One region of the Candidatus Chlorohelix sp. genome, then DNA from elsewhere that is predicted to be linked to it. Evidence: a T-box and tRNA genes for the amino acid it is inferred to sense, from the RefSeq annotation. Region 1 holds a T-box; the other holds one or more tRNA genes.
The links. A T-box is a leader RNA that pairs with one kind of tRNA and senses whether it is charged. The one in region 1 lies ahead of pheS (phenylalanine--tRNA ligase subunit alpha), so its partner is inferred to be a tRNA-Phe.
Positions count from the first base shown of each region.

Region 2: it encodes a tRNA-Phe, which carries the amino acid that the T-box ahead of pheS (phenylalanine--tRNA ligase subunit alpha) is inferred to sense. The anticodon was not compared.

Region 1 covers NZ_JBAXHI010000021.1:55,613-62,159, reverse strand. Annotated here, with positions in the region: gene WCK19_RS11125 (SUMF1/EgtB/PvdO family nonheme iron enzyme) at 1-1,958, opposite strand, end outside; gene WCK19_RS11120 (hypothetical protein) at 2,038-2,520, opposite strand; T-box leader at 2,727-2,997, shown strand; gene pheS (phenylalanine--tRNA ligase subunit alpha) at 3,052-4,083, shown strand; gene WCK19_RS11110 (hypothetical protein) at 4,105-4,851, shown strand; gene pheT (phenylalanine--tRNA ligase subunit beta) at 4,911-6,547, shown strand, end outside.
Region 2 covers NZ_JBAXHI010000010.1:12,060-18,606, forward strand. Annotated here, with positions in the region: gene WCK19_RS06700 (S8 family serine peptidase) at 1-1,612, opposite strand, end outside; tRNA gene WCK19_RS06705 (tRNA-Phe) at 2,237-2,309, shown strand; gene WCK19_RS06710 (S8 family serine peptidase) at 2,589-5,129, shown strand; gene WCK19_RS06715 (radical SAM protein) at 5,199-6,547, opposite strand, start outside.

The DNA of each region.
Region 1 (6,547 bases):
TGCTCAGGCTCAATGAATTCTTCTTCTTCCAACGCCTCCGGCTTCCATTCCAAACGCTGCTTCATCTCGTACACCAACAGCAACCGCTCTTGCTGCCAACGCCACGAGTCGGGCTTACCCCGCTTTAACCATTCTGCCGCCGCGCTTTTCACCTGCCGCTTGAGGATTAAATCTTCCTGCACCTCCTCAAGCCATAGCCGTAGCCTATCCCAGTTTCGGAATAACGCCTCGTGCGCCACCTCCACCTGCGTTTCATCCATCACCAGCAACCGCGCCTGCGTGAAGGCTTCCACCAACGCCAAGGCATCTACCCCGAAAGAGGCATGCTCAACGCGCTGGCGCGTGGCGGTAAACTGTCCCTCTACTTCGTTAGCCGCCACCAACTCTCGAAAGACCCGCTCTAACAGTCGCTTTTTGGCTTCTTCCTCTCCCGGTAGCTGCTTGAAAACTTGCTCAGCCCGCGTGCCGATTGCGCCCACTACCCCGCCCAACCCCTCGTAATCCGCATAGGTCAGGCAATGGTCGCGCTTCACCGCCACCTTATACAACTCGTCCAGCAAGTACGCCAGCAACGCCAAAGACCCGGCAGCGCTGCCCGTGTCGTGCAAAATCAGCGTGGGCAAGCCTCCCTCAAATTTCAGCCCCGCCATTTCCGCCGGACGCGCTATCATCTGCGACAAGGCGGCAGAGGTAGGCGCGGCTAGGCTGAAAAAGCCCGGTCGCAGCAGTTCCGCCAATAGGGGGATTTCGATGGCGCGATGCACAAAATCGTGCCGTAGCGTGGCTACCACCCGCAAGCGAGGATGCTTTGCCAATTCGCCTAGCATAGCGGTAAACGGTTCTAGCTCCTTTTGCTTTGCCTGCGTGAAGAGTTCCTCAAACTGGTCAATGAACAGCAGCGTTTCCACCCATTCCGGCTTACCCGCCAACGCCGCGCACAGAGTATCGCATAAGGTAACCGGGTCGCGGCGCATATCTTCTACAAAAGTTTGCTTAACCCTGCGCTGCTCAAAAACGGAAGGGCGCAAAGCTTCAAAGGTTTCCAAGATGCCCTCGAATAAAGCCTCAAAAGGTTCTTTTCCGGGCGTGAACTGCACCACCCGCCAATCCTTGCTGCCAGGAATAGAGTTCGCTTCCAGACGAGGCAACAAACCCGCGCCCACCAGCGAGGATTTACCGCTACCGGACGCGCCTACCACCGCCACAAAGCGACTCTCCGAGACCTTTCGCACCAGCGCATCGGTCTCATGTTCGCGCCCGAAGAAGATAGGCGCGTGTTTCTTTTTGAAGGCACCCAAGCCGGGAAAGGGCGAACCGTCCCATATAGTAGAAGTGAAAAGGGGCGTTTCCGGTGTGGAATCAAGAATAGCAGGTACCAGCGGACGCTTTAGAAGCTGCAAGACAATACTTTCAAGGTCGGTCTCGAACTTTTTCCTGAATTCGTCAAGATTATCGTATTTGAACACATTTCGTCGTATCTGTCCGGTGTCAGGGTCTTTGAAGAAATCGCTGTCAAAAAACGCCCGCACCTTTTTATATTGGGCGATACCCTCATCATCGTCTGCATCAAATTGCTTTTTCTCGGTACGGCGATAGATGAGCGTATGCGTTTGAGGATTGCTCAGGGCATCCAGCAATTCGTAGTGCGTGCCGGAAAGGTAATCCACGCCTTTATAGCTAAAGGGCGTACCCATACGCGACCACAGGATTACCACCACGATGTCGCATTGGCAGGGTTTGGGCAAACCCTCGTCTATCGCCTCCTGCGGGTGCTTACTGGCAAACATAGGCGCACCTGCTTGCGCCTTTTCCCACGCCACATAGCGAAAGCTCACCTGCTCACGGAAGGAGGGGCGAAGGGGAAAGCCTTCCAACTCTTTCAGCACTATCCCACGTTCATCCGGCACATCACCCGGCGATGAAAGAAACACCCGAATGTTGGTAATCTGCTCTGGCATTAACAATACTCCCGCGTAAGTTTATCGGTAACGCAACTATTGAGTAAAGGCTACTTCCGATTTAGCCCTAAAGCTAGGTTTAGTGAATAGACGCAGCTATGGCTATACCCAGCAAGGCAAGAGCGTAAAGCAGATGCAAGACCATGAACAAGACGGGCAAATTTTTCTCGTATTGAGAAAAGCCGAAATTTTTCCACTTTTTGGGTCGCGCCGCACCGTAGAAAAGGTCTTCTTTTAGATAAAACTGATGCCAGCCGTGGGCTTGCTGGTCTTTTTCTATAGCCTTTAATTGCTCGAAGCGAAAGTTAATCAGTTCTTTGTAATTAAGAATAATCCTTCGCCAGATATAAGAAACAATAATACCTGTCAGGAAAAGAGGAGCGCTAACCCCAACTAAAGCCCACTCGCGCAATCCAGCATCCTTGATAATAAAAGCCATAACCGCGAATATACTGGTATTAACCGTCAGATAAGTTTGAGCAGCCGCCTGCCGCTTGTCAGAGAGATATTGGGTACTCTCCGCAAAGAACCGATACTCTTCCCATTTTTCTTTTGAGTCCATCGCCAATCCTTCCCGCCTAAAGTTTATCGGTAGCGCAACTACGGTTTAATTATAACAAAGTGGCAAAATTAGGCAAGAGGTTAAAACCTTTTTCGAGGGCAATAGCCCTTTCCCACAGAACCACTAAAAAACCGCTGGACAAATGGCTAGAATTAGGCTAAAATTCCACTTGCAAGTAGGCGCAGAGGGCTGTGCTTGCTGAAAGCAATAAGGCTGAGACGGAGAGAGTAAGCCCGCCGTAACCTTCAGGGAGAAAAGGTCGCAGACTGAAAGCCTTTTCGGAGTAGGCGTGCCGAAGTTCACTCCTGAGCTTGCGGGTGAAAAGCAGCATGGCTGTGTAAGTAGTCCGGCACGGAAGCATCCCGTTATCGAGCATTTGAGGGGTTTTTCCTTTGAGTGGGAAAAACAATCAGGGTGGTACCGCGTGGCATTTTCTGATAGCGTATTTGGAAGCTGTCGGTTTACCGCGTCCCTGTTGGGGCGGTGGCTGGACGGTTTTTTTATTTTATAAACTCAGGAGGAATCGGCGACATGTCGCAGTTGCAGGAGCAAATAAACCGGGTCAAGGAAACCGCGCTGGAAGAACTAGCAGCGGTAACAGACCTTACCGGACTTGACGAATGGCGCATAAAATTTCTCGGCAAGAAGGGCGAACTAACCGGCTTCCTGCGGAGTATGGGCGCAGTTTCAGCGGAAGAACGCCCGGCGGTGGGGCAGGCGGTAAACGCGGCGAAAGTGGCGTTGGAAAGCGCGGTGGACGAACGAGCAGTGGTCTTGAAAGAAGCTGCCATCGAGTCGAGCCTTGCCGGCGATAGAGTGGACGTAACGCTACCCGGTCGCCCGGTAACGCCCGGCTACATCCACATCATTAACAAGACCTTGCGCGATATAACCGAAAGTTTCTCCGCGATGGGCTTTCAAGTTTACGAAGGACCCGAAGTGGAACTGGATTATTACAACTTCGAGCAGCTAAACATGCCGCCCGGACATCCCGCCCGCTCGATGCACGATACTTTCTATTTCAGCGAGTCAACCTTGCTGCGTACCCACACCTCGCCCAACCAGATTCGCGTGGCAGAAAAGCTGCAACCGCCCATCCGCATTATTGTGCCGGGCAAATGCTATCGCAGCGAAGCCACCGATGCTACTCACGAGTTTATGTTCTACCAATGCGAACTGATGGTGGTGGACAAAAACGTTACGTTGGCAGACTTGCGCGGAACATTGGCAGACTTTGCGCGTCGCCTGTTCGGGCAAGAACGCAAGGTGCGCTTCCGCTGCGATTACTTCCCCTATGTAGAGCCGGGCGTTGACCTTTCGATTGACTGTGGCGTATGCAAGGGAGTAGGCTGTCGTTCCTGCAAATACACCGGATGGCTGGAAATTATGGGGGCTGGCATGATACACCCGCAAGTATTACGCAATGTCGGCATTGACCCGGAAGTGTATAGCGGATACGCTGCCGGAATGGGACCGGAGCGCATTTCTATGCTCAAGTACGGTATTGACGATATTCGTCAGTTCTACCGCAATGATTTGCGCTTCCTGTCACAGTTCGCTTAAAAATCAACATGTAGGTGACAAATGGCTGACCATTTTGCATGTATCGGATATAGGTTTGAAAATCAGGAAGACTGGAATGAGCTAATCATACGTTCCGCACAAAGCGGCGGAATAATTCAGTCCAATCTGGGCTTTTACAGTTTGCTTGCCCCCGGCGCAGGTATAGAAGTATGGACACAACTAGACGAGGAAAAGATAACTGGCTGTAACCCTCATTTTCACGGGAGCAGTCGGGTAAAAGTGGGGATAGCAAAAATCTGGCGCAGCGAGGAATGGCCCCTCGAAGGCAGCATACACTGCTGGGCTAACCCGAACGAACAGAACCCAGAACAGGGCGATTATGCTTTTGTGGTAGATGTGCCTGACCTCGACCTTGCTTATGAGAAACTGGAGTGTCCGGGTTTTGCCACTCTACAACTTGCCGCCTTCGCGCACCAGTTGGAATGCTACCGGGATGAGGAAACCTATTACAATTCGCAAAGCAGACAGCGGAAATTTGCAGCAGAGTCGTTTTTCCCCACCGGGCTATTCCAAGCTCCAGAAGGGGAACAAGCAACGCCACCCGCCACCGCCATTTTTGCTGGACACATCGAGGCGGTGGAAACACGCACTAACCCTGATAGCGGCTATGAGTTTCTTTACATGTCTATCAAGACGCTGGCAATGACGCTGGATGTGGTAGCCGACCCGGAAATGGTAAAGGGCGAGCCGATACTAGGCGGAGTAATATCCGGTAGCTTCTGGATAAGTGGACGAGTGGTGGAATAACAATAATCCCCATCTTGCGGGATATATCGTGATAAATAATTAATGGAGAATACCAGACCATGATAAAAGCGCCGATTAGCTGGCTAAAAGATTACGTGGATATTGTATGGACACCAGAGCAGATTGCAGCCGGTTTAACCCTACGCGGGCTGGAAGTGGAAGCAGTTATTCGCACCGGAGCAGGCTGGGACAAAATTGTAGTAGGCGAGGTGCTAAAAACTGACAAACACCCGAACGCCGATAGGCTAGGCTTGGTGCAGATTACGGACGGAACACGTACATATCAGGTAATTACCGGAGCAATGAACCTCAAAGCTGGCGACAAATGCCCGCTCGCTTTGCCCGGCGCACGACTGATTGACGGACATAAACTACATGCCGATGGAACACTGGAAGGGGCGTTGGAACGCAAGCGCAGCGAGTTGCCATACTTTACGGTTAAAGCGGGGAAAATGCGGGGCGTAGAGAGCGATGCGGTAGCCTGTGCCGAACTGGAACTGGGCGTGAGTGAAGAGTTCGATGGAATTATGGTACTTGACCCTAACGCCCCGGTGGGCAAACCACTGGAAGAAGTGCTAGGCGATGTTATTCTTGACCTAGACCTCAGCCCGAACCTAGGACGCGCCCTATCCATTTTTGGTATTGCGCGTGAAATAGCGGCAATGACCGGGCAGAAGGTGCGCTTTCCCAAAATCGAAGTCGTAGAGGATGGCGACCCCGTAGAAGGGAAAATATCGGTCAGAATTGATGCGCCGGAGCTTTGCTCTCGTTTTAGCTTGATGGTAATCGAGGATGTAAAAATCGGGCAAAGCCCCGCATGGATGCAGTATCGTCTACGCGCCACCGACCAGCCCGTGATTAATAACGTGGTGGATGTTACCAACTACGTGATGCTTGAGCTTGGACAACCGCTACACTCCTACGATTATGACGACATCAGAGGCAAGCAATTCATCGTACGGAGGGCATACCCCGGCGAAAAAATGGAAACGATTGACCATGTGGAACGCACCTTCACGCCCGAAGTTTTGCTGGTAACAGACACCGAACGCAGCGTCGGTATGGCAGGTGTAATGGGCGGAGCAGACTCCGAAATCAAGGATACCACCGTAAACATCGCGATGGAAGGGGCGCATTGGGATTCCTTCAACATCCGGGCAACCGGGCGCGGCTACTTCGCCAAAGTCAGCGAAGCCGCCAAACGCTTTGAGCGTTTCGTTGACCCTGAACTGACGGTTCTAGGTGTTCGCCGCTCTATTCAGCTAATTCAGCAATTGGCGGGTGGACGTGTCGCTAAAGGCATGATTGATGAGCATCCGGTGAAACACTCTCGGCGGGTGGTGGAGTTGCCGCTTTCGGAAATCCCGCGCTTGCTCGGCATCGAGATTCCCAAAGAAACCATCATCGAGATGTTGGAACAACTGGAGTTTGCAATCGAGGATAAAGGCGATATTCTTGCAGTTACCGTGCCAACCTACCGCAACGATGTGACCATCAAAGCCGATTTAGTGGAAGAAGTGGCGCGTATGTATGGCTACGATAAAATCCCCGAAAAGCGCATGAGCGGGGAACTGCCAGTACAGACCTTCAATAGTGTTCTCGCCTTTGAAGATAAAATGCGCGATGCCCTAACCGCTTGTGGCTTGAGTGAGATTATCACCTACCCGCTGGTAAATCTGGCAGATTTGGAAAAGCT
Region 2 (6,547 bases), on a different contig from region 1:
GTTGCGTGGTGTTACCCTCAACTTCTGTTGCGCCAGCTTTAACTGCTGCTACTAGTTTGGCAGGATTGTGCCTGATAGATGGGTTGTAGCTTGCCGTCAGCGCAATAACGGCTGAGACATGCGGCGTAGCCATTGAAGTTCCCTGAATGGTAGAGTAACACTCATTCTGGTAGAAATTTGGGTTATCAATCCAATCGCAGGGAATTTGCGTTGCCCAGTTTGAAGTGATGCTGAAATCTTCCCATGCGGTTGTACCATCAGCGGTAGTTACGGGATAACCCGGTGTACCACCTCCATCATAATTCGGCAAATTGAACTTACGCGCGCCTCCGGGAGCGGCAATATCAATACGAGACCCGTAATTGCTGTAGTAAGTAAGTTGATTCTTCTTCCCAGCCCCAGCTGGCTGGTGCGAGTCGCTTGTCGGTTTGCAAACAGCGTTAGGATAAGTAGTGCTTCCAGTCGGGCAGGAAGCAGACGATTTATTAACTAGGTTGCCGGTTGCTGAAACATCTACCACATGCTTAATACCGCCGGGAACCTCATATAGACCATAGTAGTCATAAAAATTACCGACACTAGTACCGGGTGTAGTTAGTGGCCCGTGGCTAAGGACTTTGCCACCCTCTCCAATCCGAAGATGTTCGTTTCCGGCGGCAGCAACAATAACGGTTCCTTTTTGCCAAGCGTATTCGACTACATCTTCGTAGGCTTTATATATAGCATCCTGCTCTGGGTCGCTGCGATCCAGATAGCCCCCGAAGGAGATGCTCACCACATCAATTCCATGATCAGCAGCATAGAGGAAAGCGTTTAGAATTGATGAGTCATATGCGGAGCCACACCACTCGGAAATTTTTAGAGCAACAAGTTTTGTATTTGGGGCAATCCCGTTAATACCCTTCCCGTCCAAAGCTCCGGCTATATTGCCGCCAATCCAAGAACCGTGTCCGTTCCAATCACCATTTACAGGGGCAATATTGGCAGGGACACCGAAATAGGCAGGCAAATCCGAGTCGGAAAGATCATAGTAGTCTTTGCAAAGTGTAGGATCGGTTAAATTCACTACGTCTAACACCTGACTGGCTAATTCACTGTGGGTATAATCCAGACCAGTATCGGCAACTCCTACTATAACCGAGGGTTTACCGGTCGTGTATTTCCAAGCTTCTTGAGTATGGATGCGATCAAGGTTCCACATCAAACCGGGTAATGAGGAAGCCGGATCAAGTGAAATACGAGTTCTTTCAGGCAATTTACCCTGCTTAAGAGCGGTAACAGTTTGCATACCTTCAGGCTGAATTAGAGTCCGCACTTGGTCTTTGGCAAGGCTTTCCAAATGCAAGCTGCCGGATAGCTGGACTTGCGAATCGGCAGAAGCTTGCACCACTAAAGTGTTTAGCTCCGGTAAATCTGTCACAATTGTTGCTCCAGATTTTGTAGCCTCATTCCGTAGCTCATTATAATCTGCTGCACTCTTCGCTTTGGCTATATAGCGACCAGACTGACCTTTAGCCACTGCTGCTGCTGGCGTAATTGTGAAGCTTGCTGTCAATAAAAGTGAAAGCATTATCCAAACAGATAATGATAAACCCAACTTTTTCGATGTCACACGAAACCTCCCGTATTGCTAAAATTAAACACAAAAGCCAAAATGGCGATATGGGTTATTGCTTTATTGTAAGAGTTTTAGCCATTCTTAATTTCTTAATATGGAAATTAATTTGGGTAAAACAATACAAGAAGCAGTAGGAGTAAAATCAAAAACTGCCTTAAGTGAATGCAATATTAAATAGGCATAAATTTTAGCTGAGCAAAAACTATCTTGTTACCAGTGTTAGGAGAGAACTCCTACCAAAAGAACAGAACAAAAAAAAGTTGCTAATAGCTCATGTTAGTAAGCGGCGAACTTAAATAATTTTATTGGCTTGTTGTAGTAAATTTTGAAGTAGCGAAAGTTTATAGCGATTTCCTGCTCAAAGTATTAACTTAATTTAATCATAGCATCTAAAGGTTGTCAAGGCATCTAATCTAAAGTTCTAAAGATTCAGGGCGATTCATAGAATAACTCTTTTAGCCATTTGCAAAACCAATCTTTTTGCCGCTTGTAAAATTATAGATATTGCAGCAAGCTCACATTGTTAAATAATCGCCCTAAATTGACCTGCATATCCGCTTGAAATTTTCCGGCATATGTGGTATTCTTCTTCTCGCCTTAAAAAATCTGATGTGCAATGCCGAGATAGCTCAGTTGGTAGAGCATGCGACTGAAAATCGCAGGGTCACCAGTTCAAGTCTGGTTCTCGGCATCATTTTTTTTATAGCTGGTTCACTCTGTAATTATGTGCCTCTCCCCTAGACCCATTTTAGTTCAATTTGGCTGAATAGTAACGAAAATTATCCCTCTACATATAAAACCGTTTCACGATAAGGTTAATATATTGTGAATAAGGTAAAAATAAGGTAAAATAAATTCTCGCCTCAATATGTTAGAGGACTAAAATTCTGTAATTTCTACATATTAATCTAGCCCAAGAATTTTTTGTCAAAGCGACTAGGTTTTTTGCATCTTGTGGTATGTTCTCTTTATGAATGGTATTCCCGAACTTAAAATGGGGGAAAAGGATTACAAGTTGCGTTACAAATTTAAATTAGGTTTTTCTTTAGTAATATTAATGTTGCTAAGTATTATCATAGCAGCTTGTGGCGATAGCCCTACCGCTACCAGCGTTGCCACTACGAACGTGACTACCGCTGCCGCTACAACTACCGTAGCGAAGACCCCTGCTGCTTCTGCTACGACTACCGCTGCATCCACAACTACTGCTGTAGCGAAGACCACTAGCGCTACAACCGCGGTAGCCACTACCGCAGCAGCAACCAGACCTGCTCCAGACCCGGCTGGGAAAGCCGAACCCGAACTTCTGGAAATTATTACTACCTATAGCAAAACCAGCGGCACCGCCGATGAGAAATTGAAGGCAGCCACCGATTTTGCCAGCTCCATTGACGTGATTGACGAAAGTCACGAACTCTATTTCGAGCTAACCCTCACCAAAGGGGCTAACGAACAGCCCGTAACCGATTTGCTAAAGGCGATGGGTGGTACGGTGGAGGATGTCGCCGATGCTGGAGGTGTTAAAATAGCGTTGGTTACTGTTCAGGTCAAGCAATTCGTGACCTACACGCAACCCACCACTGGCGACAACTTCATTCGCGCGCTGGGTTCGCTCAAAGAAGTGAGTTTGATTAACCTGCCAGTTGACGAGAGTACCCAAGAGTTGCGGTCTTTACCCAGTAACTTGGATGCCCTGACTATGCTTGCCACCACCTCTAAAAACGAGGGTGTCAAAGCAATGGGCGTGGACACATGGCACGCGGCGGGTTTCAATGGTACCGGGGTGAAAATCGGCATTATTGATAGTGGCTACCAGTTTGCCGACCAGCTAAAAACGCAGGGTTTCTTGCCTAACGATTTTCAGGTGATGGACTTTGCACAGAAGTTGTTAAGCGAAAATAGCTTAGATAATGGGGTACACGGTTCCGCCGTTTCCGAGATTATATATTCGGTTGCGCCGGGCGCGAAGCTGTTTCCCACCTCTATCAAAGGCACCGGGGCTGAGTTCTCCGAAGCCATTGATTATCTAGTTTCTCAACAAGTTGACATAATCTCTATTTCTATGGGTAACAATAGCTCTTCCGAGGATGGCAACAGCCCACTGAGCAAAAAGGTTGAGCAAGTACGCAAGGATAAGGGTATCCTGTTCTTCTTGGCTTCGGGAAATGAGGGTACCGAGCATTACGGCGGTAAGTTCAACCCGGACTCGAACGGCTACCACCAGTGGCAACCGGGCATTACCCGGATGGCTCTCGGCAATCCGACCGCTAATCCTCTTGCCAGCAACGTAATTATGCGTTGGGACCAATTCTTAGATGGTGGTCCTAACCCGACTGCCACTGACCTAGATTTGATTATCGAGGACGCGCAGGGCAAGGTTTTAGCCTCCAGTGAGTCTGACCAGCGGGAACGCCAACCGCTTGAGCATTTGAGCTTGAATTTGCCTGCTAACACGCTGCTCTACATTCGCGCGAAGTTGAAAGCCGGAACACCCGCTCCGACCAAACCTTTCAACTTGCATGTGTTCCTGACCGGGGGACTCTCTCCGCAGATTCTCACGCCCACCCAGACTGTCGGTTCCCAAGCCGATTCCCGCGGTGCGATTGCGGTAGGCGCGATTGACCCGCCGGAAGGCAACGAGATTGGTAGTTACAGCAGCCAAGGTCCTCTGAGTGATGGACGTAATAAACCGGACATCTCTGGACCTGCCGGTGTTAGTAGCGCGGCGTATCAAGCCAAAGGTCAGGCGGAGGCTCGTTTCCCCGGTACTAGCGCCGCTACGCCTAACGTTTCGTCCATGACTGCCGTGCTGAAAAGCGCCAACCTGACTCTGACCCCGGACGAGCTTACGCAGGTGTTGTTCGAGAGCGCCATTAAGCCAACAGGCTCATCTAGTAGTGGTCCCGACCCGGTCTATGGTTATGGTAAAGCCAGTTTGTCGAACCTGACACCCGGTTCGGTAAAGCCAAAGGGAACTCTACAGCAGCCTACGCCGAACCTTGACCCGCAGTTCCAGTACAAGAATCCGAACTATTTACCAGCGCCGACTGCTGATACTCCCGGTTCTGCCCCAGCGACAACTGCGGCAGTAGGTGGAACACCTACTATTAATACGATAGAGGTTGATCCGGCTGTTCAGGCAACTCTAGTTCTCAAGGCTGGTACGGTGACTAGTTCGCTTGTACAGGTGTCAACCTATGATGCGGAGACTTTGTTTCCTTCGTTAGAAAAGGCGTTGTTGGCGCAGGGTTATAAGTTTGCGCTACCGGGCAATACTAAGCCTCTGAAGCAGAGCGTTTTTACCATTGCTCTTTATACGCTGGCTGGTTCGCCTGATATACTGCTGCAAGCGATTGATCTTCCAGAAGATCCTTCCACTTTGCTTACGATGTCAAACTATCCTGGTATGTCACCAGAAGCCTATCAGAAGTATATGGGTCAACTGAAGGGGCAGAAGACGATATTGGTTGTGTTCTACGGTAGCGACTTAGCTAAAAACTTTGGCGGTTAATACCACCCTTATAATCTATCCCTCTTCCCTTGATGGGGAAGGGGGATACCAACAAATACAAAAAACCTTCTAACGCACATTTCGCCGTTTTGAAAGCTCCCAGCGTAAGCATGCCTTTTCCAGTGTGGCTTTATCCACTTGGCGAAACTGCCCTTGCGAATAGCAGCTTGGAAAATGGGGAATTGCTTCATCAATGGCAAAAGCGGCAGCAATAGCTAGGTCATTCCACCAGATAGCTTTCCCCTCTATTTTCTGTTCAGCCAACGCGCTTCTGACTTTATCATAGGAAACATCGGGGGCGGTTTCCACAAAAACACCTTGCGAGTTTGTTTCAAGCGCGTTACGCAAACCCTCCCGCCATTCTGATACATTCGCATCCTTGCGCCAATCTATTTTCCAGATGATAGCTTTTCCCGCATGATAAGTTAGTTCAGGATTCCATCGCACCAGATTATGGCATTGTATCGAAGGATGAGAGGAAAACTTTTCCGGGTTGGATTCGCCAAGCGCAAAAACCGCCAGCCTATCAAGGTAGCCGCTTTTATGGTGAATTGAGCGTTTTAATTCTAGCAATTCTATATCAGCCAGAGGCTGTTCTGATTCTATGAATATATGCCAAACGTTGGTAGGATTGGGGGCTGATAGTTGCGCTAAGGCTTGCCTCGCTTTTGCAATATCTCCGCTATGTAGCCAAATAGTAACTTCATTAGCCAGCAAGCGGGAAATTTCCGGCACAGGTTGGCTCAAATCCAGTTCCAGATGCTCTATAGGCGGTATGTTAGCCGGATTAATGGCAAACTCAGTTCCAATTCGGCACATTGCGAACGGATTGTGCGGCGGCAAGCCTTGTATGTCGGCTGGATTGTCCCCTTTACGCTGCAAAGTTTCGCGCCGCAGTTCGCAGAGTTGGGCGAAATTTAGTTCGGCGGTTTTCAGCACAAAATAGGGAGGTTCGGCTTGAAATTCGATACCATGCAAACCCTGTGTTATTTCCGTTTTTAATTGAGTACCGCCCAGAATTTGCAAGTGGAACAAGTCGTAAGGCGCAAGGTTATTTGCTTCTATGAAATCAATAGTGCGATGAAAGCTATCAACGGTGTCACCGGGCAAGCCTAAAATTGCGTCGAGAAACACTTCGATACCGCGTTGGCGCAGATGCTGTACCCCCGCTACCAGTCGCGGCAAATGGTTCTTGCGACGCACCTTAGCCAGCACTTCCGGCATGGCTGATTGCAAACCTACTTCGACCACTCCAAAATTGCAACTTGCCAGCAAATCAGCCTCAGCCTCGTTAATCGCTTCGCCGCGCATTTCGGCATAGAAGCGGATATGGCGGTTTGCGCCTGTTTCCTGAATGGTCTGATATAACTGGCTGAGGTGGGGTAGCGTATTAAAATTTGCTTCCACAAAATGAACCG